DNA from 3 places in the Streptomyces sp. NPDC050147 genome. Region 3 is predicted to be linked to each of the others. Evidence: riboswitches for the same ligand, from Rfam matches in the RefSeq annotation. Region 3 holds a riboswitch; each other region holds the start of a gene.
The links. Region 3 has a riboswitch for cobalamin ahead of AB0I94_RS11830 (ABC transporter substrate-binding protein). Riboswitches for the same ligand answer to the same signal wherever they lie in the genome.
Positions count from the first base shown of each region.

Region 1 (6,808 bases), on a different contig from region 3:
AGACTGTCAGCGACGACCGCCGTCCGCCCGCGAACCGCCGATCAGGGAGAGCGCCCTTCATGACCAGCCGGAAGACCACAGCCGAGCCCGTGGAGAAAGGGTCCGTCGACGAGGGTGCGCCCTGGATGCGGGGCCTGCACGCCGACGCGGGCTATTTGCTGTACCGCCTCGGCCTGCGCTCGGGGCAGCTCTTCAACGCGGCGCTCCAGAGATCCGGCCTGCGCCTGCGCCACTACGCGCTGCTGCGCTATCTGGCCACCGTGGAGGGCGCGGCACAGCGCGAGCTGAGCCAGGAGCTCGGTTACGACCCCAGCGCGATCGTCGGCCTGGTGGACGACCTGGAACGCCTCGGCTTCGTCGAACGCCGCCCCGCCCCCGACGACCGCCGCCGCCGCATCGTGGCTCTCGCGCCCGCGGGCCACGACTTCCTGCGCGACTCGGACGAGGTGGCCCACGGGGTCACCGACGAGCTGCTGGCCCCGCTCGGCCCGCAGGAGCGGGAGATGCTGCATGAGCTGCTCTCGCGGATGGCGCATACGGGGGGCGGGGCCTGACCCCCCCCGTATGCCCGGATCATCGGTCAGGAGCGCTCCGGCAGCTCCGCCCGCACCTGCCGCGCCGCCGCGACCAGGTTCTCCAGGGAGGTCCGGGTCTCGGGCCAGCCTCGGGTCTTGAGACCGCAGTCGGGGTTCACCCACAGGCGCTCCGCGGGGATGGCCTCAAGTCCCTTGCGCAGCAGGGCCGCTGCTTCCTCGACGCTCGGTACGCGCGGGGAGTGGATGTCATAGACGCCCGGGCCCGCCTCGCGCGGGTAGCCGTGCTCGGCCAGTTCGCGGGCCACCTGCATGTGCGAGCGGGCCGCCTCCAGGCTGATGACGTCGGCGTCGAGATCGTCGATGGCCCGGACGATGTCGCCGAACTCGGCGTAGCACATGTGCGTGTGGATCTGCGTGTCCGGCCGCACGCCACTGGTGGTGAGACGGAAGGACTCCGTGGCCCACTCCAGGTACGCGGCGTGCTCGGCGGCGCGCAGCGGCAGCGTCTCGCGCAGTGCGGGCTCGTCCACCTGGATGACCGAAGTGCCCGCGGATTCCAGGTCGCCGACCTCGTCGCGCAGGGCGAGGGCGACCTGGCGCGCGGTGTCGGCGAGCGGCTGGTCGTCGCGTACGAAGGACCAGGCGAGCATCGTGACCGGGCCGGTGAGCATGCCCTTCACGGGGCGGTCGGTGAGGGAGTTGGCGTACGAGGTCCAGCGCACCGTCATCGGTTCGGGCCGTGAGATGTCGCCCGCGAGGACCGGCGGACGCACGTAGCGGGTGCCGTACGACTGGACCCAGCCGTGCTGCGTGGCGAGGTACCCGCTGAGCTGCTCGGCGAAGTACTGCACCATGTCGTTGCGTTCGGGCTCGCCGTGCACCAGGACGTCGATGCCCGCCTTCTCCTGGAAGGCGAGGACCTCGCGGATCTCCGAGCGAATGCGTTCCTCGTAGCCGTTCGTGTCGATACGGCCCGCCCGCAAGTCGGCCCGTGCGGTGCGCAGTTCCGTGGTCTGCGGGAAGGACCCGATGGTGGTGGTGGGCAGCTGGGGCAGGCCGAGGCGGGACCGCTGGGCCGCCGCACGCTCCGGATAGGGGTGTGCGCGGCGGGCATCGGCGCCCGTGACGGCGGCGACGCGGGAGCGCACGGCCGGGTCGTGCGTGAGGGCCGAACCCGACCGCGAAGCCAAGTCGGCGCGGTTGGCCGCAAGCTGCGCCGTGATGGCGCCCGCGCCCTGGGACAGACCGCGGGCCAGCGTGGCGATCTCGGTGGTCTTCTGGTGGGCGAAGGCCAGCCAACGGGCGACCTGCGGGTCGATGTCCCGTTCGGCGGTGGAGTCCAGCGGGACGTGCAGCAGGGAGCAGGACGCGGAGACGTCGACCCGGTCGGCGAGGCCAAGGAGCGTGCCCAGCGTCGACAGGGACTTCTCCAGGTCGTTGATCCAGATGTTGCGGCCGTCGACGACGCCTGCCACCAGACGCTTGCCGGGGAGCCCGCCGACGGCGGCCAGGTCTTCAAGCTGGCTGGTGGCGGCCCCCGTGAAGTCCAGCGCGAGCCCCTCGACCGGCGCTTTGGTGAGCACCGCGAGAGCCTCGCCGAGCCTGCCGAAGTAGGAAGCGACGAGGAGTTGAGGACGGTCGGTGAGCGCGCCGAGGTCGCGGTAGGCGCGGGCGGCGGCGTTGAGCTCCGCCGGGGTGCGGTCCTGGACCAGGGCGGGCTCGTCGAGCTGCACCCACTCGGCGCCCGCGGCGCGCAGGTCGGCGAGGACCTCCGCGTACACCGGCAGCAGGCGGTCCAGGAGCGTGAGCGGCTCGAAGCCGGCGGCCACGCCGGGCGCGGGCTTGGCGAGCAGCAGATAGGTCACCGGGCCGACGAGCACCGGGCGCGCGGCGAGACCGAGCGCGACGGCCTCTTTGAGCTCGGCGACCTGCTTGGCGGAGTCCGCGTCGAAGACGGTGTCGGGGCCCAGCTCCGGTACCAGGTAGTGGTAGTTGGTGTCGAACCACTTGGTCATCTCCAGCGGCGCCACGTCTTGTGTGCCGCGGGCCATCGCGAAGTATCCGTCGAGGGCGTCCGCGTCGACCGCCGTGCGGTGGCGCCCGGGGACGGCGCCGACCATGACGCTGGTGTCCAGGACGTGGTCGTAGTACGAGAAGTCGCCGGTCGGCACTTCATGGACGCCGGCGTCGGCCAGGCGCCGCCAGGTGGACCGGCGCAGGCGCGCCGCGGTCTCCCGGAGGGCGTCGGCGCTGACGCGGCCCTTCCAATAGCCCTCGACGGCCTTCTTCAGTTCCCGGTCGGGGCCCTGGCGGGGGTAGCCGTACACGGTGGCCCGTGCTGCCGCGGCCGCGGACTTCGCTGTCACGGAAATCTCCTTCGCGAGATGACTCCTGAGAATCCCGGGACGGGACACGGACGCGAAGGGATGACGAACCGGGCGGACCTACGCGCGCCACCGGCGCGGTGCTCCACCTGATCTGTACGCCGACCCGCCCACGAGGTCACCGGGATGTCCGCACGTGAGGGATCACATGCGGGCAACGGGCAGGTCTTCGGACTCGCGGGCACATCTGCCGAGGCAGATCCCTACTGGCCGTCGCTTCCCGGGTCCGCGCTCGGACCCAGTGCTCATGACGGCGGTCGTTCCCACTCACCGCTGCGGGGCAGTCCCGGATTTCCACCGGGTTCCCTCTTGCGACGCGCCTGCCTGGCGGACAGGGCGAACCAGTTGCACGGATCAGGCTAGAGGGTGATCGGCTTCTTGGGGCAGTACTGATCACATTCCGGACCGTGAGGTGAGACACGGGACCAGCGGTGGTGGCGGGGAGGGAAAGGGCTCCCGGAAAGCGTGGGGCACGTCGGTGCGCGCGAGCCGATGCACAGGGGCTGACCAGGGGCGTACGCCCCTGGTCGCGTGTGCTCGCGCATGCCACAGGTGGAGCGGCCCCGCAAGTTGTCAGGCCACTCGATTGCGCACTAGGGTCACCACGCCTTGGTGCTCGGGAAATCCGGTGTGATGCCGGTGCGGCCCTCGCCACTGTGATCGGGAAGTCCGGCTCCAGCCCTCGCGGCAGCCACTGGGTGCGACACGCGCCCGGGAAGGCGGAGTCCGGTCGGTACGACCCGTCAGCCAGGAGACCGGCCAAGGCGCGTTGTCCATCCACGAGGTGCTGGAGAGGGTCTGCTTAGCCATGCACATAGCCGAGGGTTTCCTCCCACCGGCGCACGCGATCGCCTGGGGCGTAGCGTCCGCGCCGTTCGTCGTCCACGGAGTCCGCTCCCTCACCCGTGAGGTCAAGGAACACCCGGAGAGCACACTGCTCCTGGGTGCGTCCGGAGCGTTCACCTTCGTCCTTTCCGCGCTGAAGATCCCGTCCGTCACGGGCAGTTGCTCGCACCCGACGGGGACCGGGCTCGGCGCGATCCTGTTCCGGCCACCGATCATGGCGGTGCTGGGCACCATCACTCTGCTGTTCCAGGCGCTGCTGCTCGCCCACGGCGGGCTCACCACCCTGGGCGCCAACGTGTTCTCCATGGCGATCGTCGGGCCATGGGCCGGATACGCCGTCTACCGGCTCCTGAAGCGGTACGACGCGCCGCTCATGGTCGCCGTGTTCTGCGGCGCGTTCGTCGCCGACCTGTCCACCTACTGCGTCACCAGCGTCCAGCTCGCCCTGGCGTTCCCGGATCCCGGCAGCGGATTCATCGGCGCTCTGGGCAAGTTCGGCGGCATCTTCGCCGTCACGCAGATCCCCCTCGCGGTCAGCGAGGGACTGCTCACCGTCGTGGTGATGCGGCTGCTCGTGCAGTCGAGCAGGGGCGAGCTCACGCGGCTCGGCGTGCTGCTCCAGGGCAAGAAGCCGTCCGCGAAGGCGGACACCGGCAGCAAGACGGAGACCGAGACGGGGGCCAGCGCCTGATGAGCCGGAACGCGAAGATCAATACTCTGCTGCTCCTCGTCGTCGCCGCGCTCGCGGTACTGCCCTTGGCGCTCGGTCTCGGCGACGACGAGAAGGAGCCGTTCGCCGGGGCCGACGCCCAGGCCGAGACCGCGATCACCGAGATCGAGCCGGATTACGAGCCCTGGTTCTCACCGCTGTACGAACCGCCCTCCGGGGAGGTGGAGTCGGCGCTCTTCGCGCTGCAGGCGGCGCTCGGCGCGGGCGTCCTCGCGTACTACTTCGGTGTGCGCAAGGGGCGCCGTCAGGGGGCCGAGACGGCGCGAGCCGAGGCGGCCGCCGCGGAGCCGACCGCCGGCGAGGAGAGCACCCGGGCCGGGACCGGGCAGGTCTGACCCGGCGTGCTGCCCATCGACGCGGCGGCGCACAGCAGTCGCTGGCGCCGCCGCCACCCCGTGGACAAGGCCGTGCTCGGGCTCGGCCTCACCGTCCTTGCCATCTCCCTGCCGCCGTGGCCGGGAGCTGTCCTGGTGCTTGTCGCCGCGCTCACCGTGCTGCTCGGACCGGCCGGTGTGCCGCCGCGCAAACTGTGGCGCGCCTACCGGGTCCCCCTCGGTTTCTGCGTCACCGGCGCGCTGACCCTGACCGTGCAACTCGGCGGGCCCGAAGGGTTCGTCACGCTCGCCGACGGCGGCCCCGCGCGGGCGGGCGGGCTGCTCCTTCGCACGTCGGCGGCCTCCCTCGGCGTCCTGCTCTTCGCCTTCACCACCCCCCTGTCGGACCTGCTGCCCCGCCTGGTGAAGGCCGGTGTGCCGGCGCCGGTCGTCGACGTGGCCCTCGTCATGTACCGGATGAGCTTCCTGCTCCTGGACTCCATGAGCCGGATCAGGCAGGCGCAGGCCGCGCGGCTCGGCCACACCACCCGGGCCGCCACCTGGCGTTCCCTCGGCGGTCTCGGTGCCACCGCGTTCGTGCGGGCCTTCGACCGGGCCGGCCGGCTGCAGGCCGGGCTCGCCGGACGCGGGTACGACGGAACCCTGCGGGTGCTCGTGCCCGACGCCCGCGTCTCCGGGCCCTTCGTGGCCGCGAGCGCCGTACTCCTCATGGGCCTCACGGCCCTCACCCTCGTACTGGAAAGGCTTCTTCCATGAGCGAGCCGAGCGCTCCTCGCGAGCCGCGCGGATCCTTGGTCGCTCTGCGCGCCGTCTCCTACGCGTACGAGGACGGGCCCACCGTCCTCAGCGGCCTGGACTTCGACGTCACCGAGGGGCGCGCACTCGCGCTGCTCGGGCGCAACGGCAGCGGCAAGACCACCCTCATGCGGCTCCTCAGCGGCGGACTCCGCCCGGCCCAGGGCGAGTTGACCCTCCGGGGTGCCCCCGTGGCGTACGACCGCAAGGGTCTCACCCGGCTGCGCACCACCGTTCAGCTGGTGGTGCAGGACCCGGACGACCAACTGTTCGCCGCCTCCGTCGAGCAGGACGTGTCCTTCGGGCCGCTGAACCTGGGGCTGCCGGACGCCGAGGTGCGCGGCCGGGTCGCCGAGGCGCTCGCCGCGCTCGACATCAGCGCCCTGGCGGACCGCCCCACCCATCTGCTCTCCTACGGCCAGCGGAAGCGGACGGCCATCGCCGGAGCCGTGGCGATGCGCCCCCGCGTCCTGATCCTCGACGAGCCGACCGCGGGGCTCGACCCCGACGGCCAGGAACGACTCCTGACCACCCTGCAAGGTCTGCGGGACGCGGGGACGACCGTGGTGATGGCCACCCACGACGTGGACCTGGCCCTCCGCTGGGCCGACGAAGCGGCGCTGCTCACCCCCTCGGGCGTGCGCACCGGCCCGGTCGCTGAGATGCTCGCCCACCGCGAACTCCTGGCGCAGGCGGGCCTGCGCCTGCCCTGGGGGATCGCCGTCACGGAGCTGCTGCGGACGAAGGGCCTGCTGGCCGCGGCGGGCGACGGGCCGCGCACCCCCGAGGAGTTGGCCGCCCTCACGGCATCGGCGATGCCCGGCGCGTCAGCCGGCTGACCGGCCCGCGGCCTGGGCACGGCCCGGCAGCAGCGGCACGGCGAGCAGCGGTATCGCGGCGAGCACCAGCCACGGCGCCCACGGCGCGAGCCCCGCGTCCAGGAGCGACCCGGTCACGGCGCTGCCCGCGAGGACGATCAAGCCGGACACCGACGACAGGGCCCCCGTGTAGAGGCCGAGCCTGCCGTCGGGCGTGAGATCCGGGATCCAGGCACGGGCGGCCGGGGCGACCAGCATCTGGCCCAGCGTCAGCAGGACGACGAAGCCGGCGGCGGGCAGCAGCCCGGCCACGCCGGACCAGGCGGCCGGCCGCGCGAGGGCCACGACGGCGAACCCGGCGGAG
Region 1 is NZ_JBFALJ010000012.1:92,617-99,424, forward strand. It holds gene AB0I94_RS19895 (MarR family winged helix-turn-helix transcriptional regulator) at 126-554, shown strand; gene metE (5-methyltetrahydropteroyltriglutamate--homocysteine S-methyltransferase) at 581-2,902, opposite strand; cobalamin riboswitch at 3,063-3,281, opposite strand; cobalamin riboswitch at 3,514-3,699, shown strand; gene AB0I94_RS19905 (energy-coupling factor ABC transporter permease) at 3,729-4,457, shown strand; gene AB0I94_RS19910 (energy-coupling factor ABC transporter substrate-binding protein) at 4,457-4,831, shown strand; gene cbiQ (cobalt ECF transporter T component CbiQ) at 4,838-5,587, shown strand; gene AB0I94_RS19920 (ATP-binding cassette domain-containing protein) at 5,584-6,465, shown strand; gene AB0I94_RS19925 (MFS transporter) at 6,454-6,808, opposite strand, start outside.
Region 1: linked by a shared signal. The riboswitch ahead of metE (5-methyltetrahydropteroyltriglutamate--homocysteine S-methyltransferase) and the one ahead of AB0I94_RS11830 (ABC transporter substrate-binding protein) in region 3 are both predicted to bind cobalamin.

Region 2 (6,808 bases), on a different contig from region 3:
CGAAGGCGCCGTACGAGCGCGCCCACGGGGCCGACGTGCGACGCGCCGCGACGACATAGCCCGCGACCCCGATGAGGAGACCGAGCAGCAGGGGATTGGTGGTGCGCGACGCGGCGACGCCGAGCCCGAGCGCCCACACCCACCAGGCGCCGGGGTGCAGCGCGTTGCTCCGGTGCGCCTGGGGGGCAAGGCGCCGCCGCAGCGCACCGGGAGCGGTGCTCGGGTGATCGGTCATCGTGCGGTCAGCCGCGTCGGCGGCGTGCCTGCCATACGGCGGCGGCGCCGAGCAGGGCGATGGCGGCCACGCCGGCGATCAGCCCGACGGAGGGGCCACCGGAGTCGCCCTGTTCCTTGCTCGCGTCCGGCTTCTCCTCGGCGTCCCGCGAGCGGCCGTTGCCCGAGACCTGCTCGCCGCAGCCCGACTTCGGGTAGTCGGCGATGGCGCACAGCAGCGCGTTGCTGTCATAGCGCAGGGGTTTGGCGACCGCCGCGAGCGCGTCCGCGCTCGTCGCGTCGTCCGCGATCCGCGCGCAGGCGGTACGCGGCTTCGGCGGGGTCTCCCCGTCAGGGGCGTCGCCCGGCGTACCGAAGTCGATGACGAGGGCGATCCGCTTGCGGTCGTCCTTGGCGGGGGTCTTGGCGCAGATCGTGTCGAAGTCCGCGGCGCCGCGCGGCTTCGCGGAGTCCTGCGAGTCGTCGGACACCGAGAACCGGAAGCCCTGCACGGCACCGTCGTCGGGGCGGGCGGTGCTGGGCCCCTGACTCGCGTACGCCCACTTCGCGCCGTCCCGGTCCCAGAAGGACCAGTAGCGGTAACCGGCTGCCTGGGCGGGGGCGGCGGCGAGGACGCCGAGCAGGGCGGCGGTGAACGCCACGGCCACCAGGCGTCCCCACCGCGCGCGACCCCGCGTCACAGCTGCTGCTTCTTCTTGTTGCCGCTGTACAGGAAGCCGATGCCGATACCGGCGACCATGCCGACGCCGATGACCCACCAGATGCTCACGCCGCCGTCGTCGCTGTCCTTCTTCTCGGCGGCCTGCTCGGTCGCCTGCGGGGCCGGACCCTGCGCGTTCAGCTGCTTGACCAGGTCCGCGCCGCCGAAGTCGCGCGGGTCCAGGCCCGAAGCGCGGGCGGCGAAGATCAGCTGGGCGTAGGCGGCGGGGCCGGACTTCTCGGCCCAGTCCGCGGAGTTCTTCGCCAGCCACTGGGCCGACTTCTCGGCCTGCTCGGGCTGACCGGCCGCGGCGAGCGCGAGCACGGAGTCCGCGGTGTTGCCCAGGTCGGGCATGTTCTTGGCACCGGGCATCGACGACATCAGGTGGTCGTCGCCCTTGGCGAGGGTCTTGAGGAGGTAGCCGGTGCCGTTCGCCGCCGCCTGCTCGGCGGTGTCGGCCTTCGCGCACTTCGGGGCGGCGGCCTTCTTCTCGGCGGCGTCGACGACCAGGCCCTTGCCGTGGGCGCCGAGGACACCGGCCGCCGTGGCGTCCGCGTTCGGCGAGAGCTTGCCGGACTTGACGTCCGCGAGGCCGAAGGCGCCGCCGTCCTTGCCACAGCTCATGGAGAGGGCGGGCAGCGCGTCGTACGGAGAGTTGCCGTCCTGCGACTTCACCGACTGCGGCTTCTCGCCCGCCGCGGCGAGCGCGCCGATCACGATGCCGGTGGAGTTGGCGTCGGAGTCCATGCCGGGGCTGTAGCCCCAGCCGCCGTCCTTGTTCTGCACCGACTTCAGCCAGCCCACGCTCTTGTCGACCGTCTTCTGCTGACCGCCGAGCGCGGCGAGCGCCTGCACGGCGGAGGCCGTCGCGTTGCTGTCGAACATCGTCTTGGAGTCGCACGGCTCGCCCGCGTCGGCGCGGTACGCGGCGAAACCGCCGCTCGGGCACTGCTGGCCGGTGAGCCAGTCGACGGCCTTCGCGGCGGGCTTCACACCGGCCGAGTCCTGGGCGAGCAGGGCGTACGACTGCCGGAACACCCCGTCGAACTTGGGGTCCGCGTCGCCGTAGAGACCGGAGGGCAGCTTGGCGGAGGGCGACGGGGACGCGGTGTCCGCGAAGGCGGCCGGGGCGGCGGCCGAACCGAACACGGCGACGGCGGCCAGGACCGCTGCGCTGCGGCGAACGTTCATGATGCGGCGGGTGCCTCTCACTGCGGGGAGCGGGGCAGCACGGGCGCGTAGCGGGCACGGGCACCGGGCGGCTCCGGCTCCGTATACCTCGACGGTGCCGTTCATCGGGGGCCCCGATGAAGCGAGCCGGTCATGCTTCGTACCGGGCATTCCGGCTCTCCGTCAGCTCGGTGAACTGCGGATACGGCTGCGGGTCAGCGCCGGATTCGCACCGGCTTCCCCCTGTACGGGCATGATGACGACGGAGGCCACTCTACCGGCCCGTAGGGGGAGCGGCCCGGGGCGCCCGCCCCCGGCCGGAGCTCACACCGCGCGGTACCGCACCGGATCGTTGCCCACCGCCTCCGCGCGCCCCAGCTTCACCAGGCGCCGCACATGCGCCTCGGCCTCGGAGACCGCGATGTTCCGTGAGCCGTAGCGGATCTCGGCCCAGGGGCGGTTCCACTCCATCCGCTCGGCGAGCTGCCAAGCGGTGAGGGGCTCGGCGAGGAGGGCGAGCAGGTCGGTGAGGCGCTCCTCGTGGTGGACCAGGATCTCGCGCACGCGGGCGGGGGCGTCGGTGAACGCGTACTGGTGGGCGGGAAGCACCTCGGCGGGTCCCAGGCGGCCGACGCGCTCCAGGGAGTCGAGGTAGTCGCCGAGGGGATCGGTGATGGTCGCGTCGTCCGGGTCCTCGTACAGGCCGATGTGCGGGGTGATCCCGGGGAGCAGATGGTCCCCGGAGAACAGCCGGCCGTGGCCCGGCAGCCGCGCCGGGTGCTCCTCCTCCAGGTGCAGGCAGACATGGCCCGGGGTGTGGCCGGGGGTCCAGATGGCGCGGAGCCTGCGACCCGGCAGTTCGAGCAGCTCGCCCGGGGTGATGTCGCGGTCGGGGAGCGCGGCTGCCATGCCGGGCAGCCGGGGCGCGCGGCCCGCGTCGCGGGCGGTGAGGAGCGGGGCCAGGTGGTCGGCGGGGGCGCCCGCGGCCGTCAGCTTCTCCACCATGTAGTCGAACCAGCGTGCGGGCGGTCCGGTCCGCGTGCGGCGTACGACCGACGCGTCCGCCTCGTGCATCGCGATCCACGCGCCCGATGCCTCGCGGACCTTGGCCGACAGGCCGTGGTGGTCGGGGTGGTGGTGGGTGATGACGACGCCGTGCACCGCGTCGGCGGACGTGCCACAGGCGGCGAGACCGTCGGCGAGCGAGTCCCAGGACGTGGGGTCGTCCCAGCCCGTGTCGATGAGGACCGGACCGGCGTCCGTGTCCAGGAGGTGGACGAGGGTGAAGCCCAGGGGATTGTCCGGAATCGGGACCTTGATGCTCCATACGCCCCCGCCGTGCTCGGTCACCCGCGGATCGGTCACCTGCGTCATCGGGGCCCTCATCTCTCGTCGCTGCGCGGCCACGACCACGGCCTCGGTCAGCATAACTAGAACTAGTTCCAATGATCGCTCAAGTCGACTGTTTCGTCAGCCCACTTGAACGGCTGCCTGAACCTTGCTCTCCGTGGACTACTGGAACTAGAACTGGTATCAGTTCTGAAACAGTGTCAGAAAGATGGCCGCGCAGGCGGAATCCCGCAGGAGGCAGTCAGCCATGACCGAGCTCGTGGAACACGGACAGCTTTTCATCGGCGGGGAGTTGGTGGACCCCTTGGGCAAGGACGTCATCGAGGTGGTCTCGCCGCACACCGGCCAGGTCTTCGCGCGGGTGCCGCACGCCGCGCCCGCCGACGTCGACCGGGCCGTCGCCATCGCGCGCAAGGCGTTCGACGAGGGGCCCTGGCCCCGGATGACCCTCGACGAGCGCATCGAGATCGTCACCCGGATCAAGGACGCGTTCGCCCTGCGGCACGAGGAGATCGCCCGCGTCATCAGCTCCGAGAACGGCACCCCGTACACATCGAGCGTGATGGTGCAGGCCCTCGCCGCGATGATGGTCTGGGACTCGGCGCTCACGGTCGCCCGGAACTTCACGTATGAGGAGGCGCGCGACGGGGCCCTCGGCAAGATCCTCGTGCGGCGCGAGCCGGTCGGCGTCGTGGCGGCCGTGGTCCCGTGGAACGTCCCGCAGTTCACCGCCGCGGCCAAGCTGGCGCCCGCCCTGCTCGCGGGCTGCCCGGTGATCCTCAAGACCTCGCCCGAGACGCCGCTGGACGCCTACATCCTCGCCGAGATCGCCACCGAGGCGGGGCTGCCGCAGGGCGTGCTCTCCATCATCTCGGCCGACCGCGAGGTCAGCGAGTACCTCGTCGGGCACCCCGGCATCGACAAGGTCTCCTTCACCGGCTCCGTCGGCGCGGGCAAGCGCGTCATGGAGGTCGCCGCCCGCAACCTCACGCGCGTGACACTGGAGCTCGGCGGCAAGTCGGCCGCGGTGATCCTGCCCGACGCGGACGCGGCGAGCGCGGTCGCCGGCATCGTCCCCTTCGCCTGGATGATCAACGGCCAGGCGTGCGTGGCCCAGACCCGCATCCTCGTGCCGCACTCCCGCCACGACGAGTTCGCCGAGGCCTTCGCCGCCGCGGCCTCCGCGCTCAAGATCGGCGACCCGCTCGACCCCGAGACCGAACTCGGCCCGCTCGTCGCCCGGCGCCAGCAGCAGCGCTCGCTCGACTACATCCGTATCGGCCAGGAGGAGGGAGCCAAGATCCTCACGGGCGGCGGCCGTCCGGCAGGCTTCGACCAAGGCTGGTACGTCGAGCCGACGCTCTTCGGCGGCGTCGACAACTCGATGCGCATCGCCCGCGAGGAGATCTTCGGCCCGGTCATCTGCCTTCTGCCGTACGGCGACGAGGACGAGGCCGTGAAGATCGCCAACGACTCGGAGTACGGGCTCAGCGGCAGCGTATGGACGGCGGACACGGAGCGCGGCATCGACATCGCGCGGCGGGTGCGCACCGGGACGTACTCGGTGAACACCTTCAGCCTCGACATGCTCGGCCCGTTCGGCGGCTACAAGAACTCCGGGCTCGGGCGCGAGTTCGGGCCCGAGGGGTACGGCGAGTACTTCGAGCACAAGATGATCCACCTCCCGGCGACGTATACATCGGCCGCCGGCGCGGCGGGCTCGGGGGCGGGTGCCTGATGGGTGACCGCTGGCATGTCGAGGTGGACCGGTCGGTCTGCATCGGCTCCGGGATGTGCGTGATCACGGCGCCGGGCGGTTTCGCGCTCGACTCCGCCCGCCAGTCGCACCCCGAGGATCCCGAGACCGACGCCAACGAGAAGGTGCTCGAAGCGGCCGAGGGGTGCCCGGTCGAGGCGATCACCATCACGTTGTCCGGCAGCAGGGAAACCGTCTTCCCGCCGGAGGACTGAGCATGCGTCGTCCGGCCGACGGATTTACTTTCGTTACGCCGCGCGAGCGGATTCCGTGTGCTTGTGCTCTTTATGTGCGCTCGAACGGGTGGGAACAGGACTTTACCCGTGCGTTCCGCATGGCTGATCGATGACATCCGTGACTGTCCGTCCCCTTTGCGGCCTGGAACTGTTCAGACCCAGACCACTTAGGGGGGACGCCGTGGACAAGCGGTACGAGGTCTACTGTCTGGCCGACAGATATTTCTACGAGACTCCGGACCGCTTGTCCGTGGGCGGGACCGCCCCCGAGTTCGGGACGGCGGGGCGCCCGGTCCCGCGGGGATGGCGGTCGGCCCGCGAGGGCGACTGGCTGGCCCTCGTCCCCGTCGACGACGACGGGCACGCACGGCCCGCGCCCCAGCAGGGCTGGAAGATCCACGTGTCCGCCACGCTGGAGAACGCGGACCAGATCGCCGCGGCGGTCCACGACCACTGCGTGCCGCGCGCCGTGCCCTTCAAGTTCATCGCCGGACGGCACCTGCTCCACCTGCGCAACAGCAAGTACGCGGGACGCGACGGCAGCGGCAAGTTCGTGACGATCTACCCGGCCGACGAGCACCAACTGCACGAGATACTCAGCGAGCTGGGGCGAGTCCTCGAAGGTTTCGAGGGCCCTTACATCCTCACCGACCTGCGCTGGCGGGAAGGCCCGCTGTACGTCAGATACGGCGCCTTCACCCGCCGCATGTGCGTCAACGAGCGCGGCAGTCTCGTGCCCGCGATCGAGGACGACCAGGGTCGCCTCGTACCCGACTCGCGCGATCCGGCCTTCCGGGTGCCCGAGTGGGTGACGCTGCCGCCGTTCCTCGAATCCCAGCTCGCGGCGCGCAACAACACCACGGTCACCGACCTGCCGTACCGCATGGAGAAAGCGCTGCACTTCTCCAACGGCGGCGGCGTGTACGTCGGCACCGACACGCGTGACGGCAGCAAGGTCGTCCTGAAGGAGGGACGGCCGTACGCCGGCCTGGCGTCGGACGGGGCCGACGCCGTGGCCCGCCTGGAGCGCGAGCGGGACGCGCTCCAGCAGCTCACGGGGCTCGGTGTCGCACCGGAGGTGCGCGACTGGTTCGAACTCGGCGGCCACCGCTTCCTCGTCATGGACTTCCTGGAGGGCGGCACCCTCAACTCCTTCTTCGCGGACCGGCATCCGCTGCTCGTCAGCGAGCCGGACGCCGACGCGATCGCCGCGTACACGGCATGGGCGATGCGGATCCACCGGGCTGTCGAGGAGGCCGTCGCCGCCGTGCACGAGCGGGGCGTCGTCTTCAACGACCTCCACATGTTCAACATCATGGTCGCGCCCGACGAACAGTCCGTCTCCCTCCTCGACTTCGAGGC
Region 2 is NZ_JBFALJ010000001.1:424,428-431,235, reverse strand. It holds gene AB0I94_RS01955 (energy-coupling factor transporter transmembrane component T) at 1-235, opposite strand, end outside; gene AB0I94_RS01950 (SCO2322 family protein) at 243-884, opposite strand; gene AB0I94_RS01945 (prenyltransferase/squalene oxidase repeat-containing protein) at 911-2,125, opposite strand; cobalamin riboswitch at 2,249-2,375, opposite strand; gene AB0I94_RS01940 (MBL fold metallo-hydrolase) at 2,429-3,478, opposite strand; gene AB0I94_RS01935 (aldehyde dehydrogenase) at 3,702-5,192, shown strand; gene AB0I94_RS01930 (ferredoxin) at 5,192-5,425, shown strand; gene lanKC (class III lanthionine synthetase LanKC) at 5,628-6,808, shown strand, end outside.
Region 2: linked by a shared signal. The riboswitch ahead of AB0I94_RS01945 (prenyltransferase/squalene oxidase repeat-containing protein) and the one ahead of AB0I94_RS11830 (ABC transporter substrate-binding protein) in region 3 are both predicted to bind cobalamin.

Region 3 (6,808 bases):
AGCGCGACGTACAGGCCATGCACGGATACGGTCTGTGGGCCACCCTCCAGCAGGACCGGAAGTAGCGACGCATCTGATGCCAGGACAATTCGAAGCCATTCCCGGGGGCGGCGCTGCCGTCGCGCTCGACGAGGTCGAGATCTCGATCATCCGCTCCCTCGCCGTGCAGCTCCTGGAGCTGATCGGTCCGGGCCCGGCCGAGGACGCTTCCGACGACCCCCTCGCGGAGCTGTTCGCGGAGGGCCCGAGCGAGCCGCCCACCGATCCGGTCCTCCAGCGGCTGTTGCCCGACGCGTACGGCGGTCCCGGCAGCGAGAAGGCCGACGAAGACGAACTGCGCGCGTACTCCTCGGAGTTCAGGCGGTTCACCGAGAACGACCTGCGGGCCAAGAAGCGCGACGACGCCCTGGTGGTGATCCGCTCCCTGGACGCCATGACGTCCAAGGGCGAGGGCGGCGCCGTCCTGAAGCTCTCCGCCGACGAGTCGCGGCACTGGCTCGGCGCGCTCAACGACCTGCGCCTGGCGATCGGCGCCCGCCTCGAGGTGACCGACGAGGAGGACACGGACCTGCTCTACCAGCTCCCGGACTCCGACCCGCGCAAGCCGATGGTGATGGCCTACCTCTGGCTCGGCGGCCTGCAGGAGACGCTGGTCGGCACGCTGATCGGTTAGAAGTCACACGGTCGCACACGCAAAGTCGTTGCATAGGGCAGCGGTTACCTCCCGTTCGCTCATCGGACGCTCAAATCCGGATAACGATCAGGTCACTCCAATGCCCGAATTTGATGCGGCGAGGGAATTTTGTCCGCTTCTCTTCGTGGTGTGGGCCACACGCGGCTGAGCCGATCACTATTGCGGCCGTGATAAATCTTCACGACCACTCGGTGACGCCACCCATGTCACCGGTGGCGCTCGGGCCGGCAGACCGCCGGTAGCACTCCATCCATATCCGGGGGGATCAGGACCTGATCCGTGGCCATACGCAGACTGCGGGCACGGATCGGCGTGGAGAAAGGCGTCACCATGACCTCAGTGCAGGTCGAAGAGCATCACGACGGCAATGAGGCCGACGGAGCGGGCGGTTCGTCCGGCACGTCAGGCGAGGGTTATCAGCGCGGGCTCGGGGCCCGGCAGATCCAGATGATCGCGATCGGCGGTGCCATCGGCACCGGCCTGTTCCTCGGCGCGGGCAAAGCCATCCATAAGGCGGGCCCGAGCCTCATCCTGGCGTACGCCATCGCCGGCCTCGTCATCTTCTTCATCATGCGCGCCCTGGGCGAGCTGCTCATGTACCGCGCCGTCTCGGGCTCCTTCTCGGAGTACGCGCGTGAATTCATCGGCCCGTTCTTCGGCTACGTGACCGGCTGGACGTACTGGCTCTTCTGGGTCGTCACCGGCATCACGGAAGTCACGGCGGCGGCCCAGTACATGCAGTACTGGACACACGACGCCATCCCGCAATGGGCGTACGCGCTGATCTTCACGGTCATCCTGTACGGCGCCAACCTGATCTCGGTGAAGCTCTTCGGCGAGCTCGAGTTCTGGTTCTCGATGGTCAAGGTCACCGCGATCATCGGCATGATCCTGATCTGCGCCGGCATCCTCACCATCGGCTTCTCGGACGCCGGTGACACCGCGTCCGTCTCCCACCTGTGGGACCAGGGCGGCTTCTTCCCGAACGGCATCGGCTCCACGCTGATGACGCTGCAGATCGTGATGTTCGCCTTCCTCGCCGTCGAGCTCGTCGGCGTCACCGCGGGCGAGTCCAAGGACCCGAAGACCGTCCTGCCCAAGGCCATCAACACCGTGCCGTGGCGCATCGCCGTCTTCTACGTCGGCGCGCTCATCATGATCCTCTCGGTCGTGCCGTGGACCTCGTTCGAGCCGGGCGTCTCGCCGTTCGTGGCGGCCTTCGAGGAGATGGGCCTGGGCATCGGCGCCGCGATCGTCAACTTCGTCGTCCTGACGGCCGCGCTCTCCTCCTGCAACTCCGGCATGTACTCCACCGGCCGCATGCTGCGCGACCTCGCGCTCAACGGCCAGGGCCCGAAGTTCTTCACCAAGCTGACGAAGAACGGCCTGCCGCTGGTCGGCACCACCTTCTCCGCCACGCTGATGCTGGTCGGCGTCTGGATCAACTACCAGTGGCCCGGCGAGGCGTTCAACTACGTCGTCTCCTTCGCGACCATCTCCGGCATGTGGGCCTGGATCATGATCCTGGTCTGCCAGATCAAGTACCGCCGCAAGGCCGACCGCGGCGAGCTGCCGCAGTCCACCTTCCGGGCGCCCGGCGCTCCGTACACGAGCTGGTTCGCGCTGGCCTTCATCGCGATGGTCATCGTGATGATGGGCATCGACAAGGACGCGCGGATCTCGCTGTACGCGGCTCCGGTGTGGGCCCTGATCCTGGGCATCGGCTACCTGGTCATGCAGAAGCGCGGCACGCAGTCGACGGGTGGCGGCAGCTCCGAGCCGCAGGACGCCATCAAGTCCTGATCAAGCCGTGGTCACCCCTGACCAAGCCCTGATCACCGCCTGATCCCAGCATGTGGGCCGGTCCGTACCACTCTTCGGTACGGACCGGCCCTTCTGCTTATCCTGGCTGCCATGCTGACCCTGACCCAGGCCCTCCACGACCAGATCGTCGCGCACGCGCGCCAGGACCACCCCGACGAGGCCTGCGGTGTGGTCGCGGGCCCGGAGGGCACGGGCCGCCCCGAGCGCTTCATCCCGATGCTGAACGCGGCCCGCTCGCCCACGTTCTACGAGTTCGACTCGGGCGACCTCCTCAAGCTCTACCGCGAGATGGACGACCGCGACGAGGAGCCGGTGATCGTCTACCACTCGCACACGGCGACCGAGGCCTACCCCTCGCGCACCGACATCACGTACGCCAACGAGCCCGGCGCCCACTACGTCCTGGTCTCCACCGCGGACACCGACGGCGCCGGCGAGTTCCAGTTCCGCTCCTTCCGGATCGTGGACGGCGAGGTCACCGAGGAAGAGGTGAAGGTCGTCCAGGCATACTGAGCTTCACCTTTGAGGCGGCAGGACCCAGGAAGCCGGTGCGAATCCGGCACGGTCCCGCCACTGTGACCCCACCCTTCGCGGGCGGGGCAGTCAGGAACTGACCTGCCGCCTTCTTCTCCCACGACGCAGGGGACGCGGAAATCCCCTGGAGGAGGCAGTCCAGTCATGTCCCGACCCGTACGCGTGCTCATCGCCGCGGCCCTGCTCGCCCCGCTCGCCGCGTGTTCGTCCTCCGAAGGACCGGAGTCGCAGTCGGCGGCCCAGGCGCCCGGCTTTCCGTACACGGTCACGAACTGCGGCGTGAAGACGACGTACGAAGCGCCCCCGAAGCGCGCCGTGACGATGAACCAGCACGTGACGGAAGTGATGCTGGAGCTGGGCCTGAAGGACCGCATCGCCGGGACGGCTTACCTCGACGACAAGGTCCTGCCGAAGTACGCGAAGGCGTACGCGGACACCCCGGTCCTGGCCAAGGAGTACCCCTCGTACGAGAAACTCCTGGCCGCCGACCCCGACTTCGTCTACGGCGGCTACGCGAGCGCCTTCCAGGCGGGCGAGGGCCGCAGCCGCGCGGCTCTGGCGAAGTCCGGCATCGACAGCCGCCTCAACGTCGAAGGCTGCGCGAAGCGGGCCGTGACGATGGACGACGTCTACAAGGAGGTCCGCGAGGTCGGCAGCACGTTCGGAGTGCGACCGCGGGCCGACAAGTGGGTGGGCGAGGCGAAGCGCCAACTGGCGGCCACGGCAGGGGAACTGAAGTCCGAGAAGCCGGTCCCGGTCTTCGTCTACGACAGCGGCGACAAGACCGCGTTCACGGCGGGCGGCCGGGGCATCGGCAACGACATCATCGAGCGGGCGGGCGGCCGCAACGTCTTCGCCGACCTCGACAAGGCCTTCGGCGACGCCTCCTGGGAGTCGGTGGTCGACCGCAAGCCCGAGGTGATCGTGATCCTCGACTACGGCGGCACGACGGTGGCCCAGAAGAAGAAGCGCCTCCTCGAAGACCCCGTCCTCGCGGACGTCCCCGCCATCAAGAACAAGCGGTTCGCGGTCCTGCCACTGTCGGACACGGTGGCGGGGGTGAGGGCACCGGGGGCGGTGGAGAAGCTGGCGGACCAGCTGTGAAGAGGCAGGGGGTTCAGCCCGTCCGGCGTTTGAGGACGAACTCGGCGAAGCCGGTGATGACGGCAACCAAGGCCCCCGCACCAGAGCGGCCCGCGGCGGAGCCGCACATGTCACAGCCGGGAAGGGGCGGGGTTGGGGAAGGCCCCGCCAGGGTCACACCGACCCGCAGACGACTGGGCTACGCGACAGTCATCGCGGCGCTCTGCGCAGCCCTCGCGGCGGCGATCGTCGCAGGCCTCGCGCTGGGCTCCGTCAGGATCCCGGCGCCCGACGTCCTGGAGATCCTTACCGGCGGCGCGGAACCCTCCCCGTTCCGCACGATCGTGCTGGACGTCCGCCTGCCCCGGGTCCTGCTCGGCGCGGCCGTAGGCGCGGGGCTCGCCGTCATCGGCACCGTCCTCCAGGCCCTGGTGAGGAACCCGCTGGCCGACCCCTTCCTCCTGGGCGTCTCCTCCGGCGCCTCCGCCGGAGCCGTCGCCGTCATCGTCCTCGGCAGCGTCTTCGGCCTGGGCGCGGGCCTGGCCACGACCGTCACCATCCCGGCCGCGGCCTTCGCGGGCGCCCTGCTCTCCCTGCTCGTCGTCTACACCCTGGCCAGATCCGGCGGCGGATTCGCCACCGGCCGCCTGATCCTGGCCGGGGTGGCCGTCTCGTACATCCTCTCCGCCCTGACCAGCCTCATCCTGATCACGGCCGACAGCGCGGACCACCTCAAGGAAGTCCTGTACTGGACCCTCGGCGGCCTCGGCAGCGCCCGCTGGGACATGCTCGCCCTGCCCGGCGCCGCCCTGATCGCGGGCACGGCGCTGCTCGTCGCCCTGGCCCGCCCCCTGGACCTGCTCCTGGTCGGCGAGGAGGGCGCCACCGTCCTCGGCCTGGACACCGCCCGCTTCCGCGCCGCCGTCTTCGTCCTCGCCTCGCTCCTGACCGGCGTACTCGTCGCGTACAGCGGAGCCATCGGCTTCGTCGGCCTGATGGTGCCGCACGCGGCCCGGATGCTCGTCGGCGCCGCCCACCGGGCGCTCCTGCCGGTGGTGGCCCTGATGGGCGCGGTGTTCCTGGTGGCCGCCGACCTCGCCGCACGCACGGTGGCGGCGCCGCAGGACATCCCGGTCGGCGTCCTGACCGCGCTGACGGGCGGCCCGTTCTTCCTCTGGATGCTGCGAAAGAACCGTACGGAGGCAACCGCGTGAGCCACCCGGCAGCAGTAGCAGTACTCCGCACCGAGTCCCTCTCCTACCGCGTGGGGGACAAGACCCTCGTCGACGCCGTCACCCTGCACGCCGACCAAGGCGAGACCATCGGCCTCGTCGGCCCCAACGGCAGCGGCAAGACCACCCTCCTGCGCTGCGTCTACGGCACCCTCTCGCCCACCGGCGGCCGTGTGCTCCTGGACGGCGACGACCTGGCCGCCCGCTCGGCCAAGGACCGCGCCCGCCGCATCGCCACCGTCCCGCAGGACGGGCACACCGGCTTCGAGCTCACCGTCCGGCAGATCGTCGCCATGGGCCGCTCCCCGCACAAGCGCTTCTGGGAGGCGGACACGGCCGAGGACGAGAAGCTGGTCCTCGCGGCCCTGGAACGGGTCGGCGCCCACGGCCTCGCCCACCGCGCCTTCGCCGGGCTCTCCGGCGGCGAACGCCAGCGCGCCCTCGTGGCGAGGGCGCTGGTGCAGGAGCCCGGAGTCCTCGTACTGGACGAACCGACCAACCACCTGGACATCCGCTACCAACTGGAGATCCTCACCCTGGTCCGCGACCTCGGCACGACGAATCTCCTGGCCCTGCACGACCTCAATCTGGCGGCCTACTACTGCGACCGTCTGTACGTCCTCGACGCAGGCCGCCTCGTCGCGTCAGGGCCGCCGAAGGAGGTCCTGACCAGCGAGCTCCTGGCCGAGGTGTACGGGGTGACGGCCGAGGTCTCGGTACACCCCGCGACCGGGGCGCCGACGGTCACCTATCTCCCGCCATCCACGTGATGGACGCAATCCGTCCACGATGCGAGATCACATTCCAGAACCCGGACCGGGAATCGATACGATGACCGCATGGTTCCCCACGACGTGAGCGACAAGATGCCGGGCATGCTGCTCGTTGCGCGTCTGCACGTCGATTTGTGCAGGCTCTCCAGCGCGATCTGTTCGCGCTGACAGCCGCCGCCGTACGGCCGTGAGCCGCGGCGCACCCCCGCGTAACGCCCTACGCACCCGCACCCAGGCACCCGCACTTACGCACCAGCACGACCGGGCCGCCGCGCGCCCACCCACGTGACTTCTCCCGACAGGAGCCCAAGCCATGGCCATCGAGGTCCGCATCCCCACCATCCTCCGCACCTACACCGACGGCGCCAAGGCCGTCGAGGGCAGCGGCGACACCCTCGCCGAGCTCTTCAGCGACCTCGACTCGCGGCACGCGGGCATCGCCGAGCGACTCATCGACCCGGCGAACGGGGACAAGCTCCGCCGCTTCGTCAACGTCTACCTGAACGACGAGGACGTCCGCTTCCTCGACGGCATCTCCACCAAGCTCACGGACGGCGACAACGTCACGATCCTCCCGGCCGTCGCCGGCGGCATGGTCTGATCGCGGATGCCTCGCTACGACTCCCCGCTGGCGGCCGTGGGCAACACGCCCCTCGTCCGCCTGCCGC
Region 3 is NZ_JBFALJ010000006.1:12,638-19,445, forward strand. It holds gene clpS (ATP-dependent Clp protease adapter ClpS) at 1-65, shown strand, start outside; gene AB0I94_RS11815 (DUF2017 domain-containing protein) at 77-673, shown strand; gene AB0I94_RS11820 (amino acid permease) at 1,025-2,497, shown strand; gene AB0I94_RS11825 (M67 family metallopeptidase) at 2,609-3,031, shown strand; cobalamin riboswitch at 2,995-3,152, shown strand; gene AB0I94_RS11830 (ABC transporter substrate-binding protein) at 3,197-4,156, shown strand; gene AB0I94_RS11835 (iron ABC transporter permease) at 4,264-5,349, shown strand; gene AB0I94_RS11840 (ABC transporter ATP-binding protein) at 5,346-6,137, shown strand; gene AB0I94_RS11845 (putative leader peptide) at 6,207-6,308, shown strand; gene AB0I94_RS11850 (MoaD/ThiS family protein) at 6,454-6,741, shown strand; gene AB0I94_RS11855 (cysteine synthase) at 6,748-6,808, shown strand, end outside.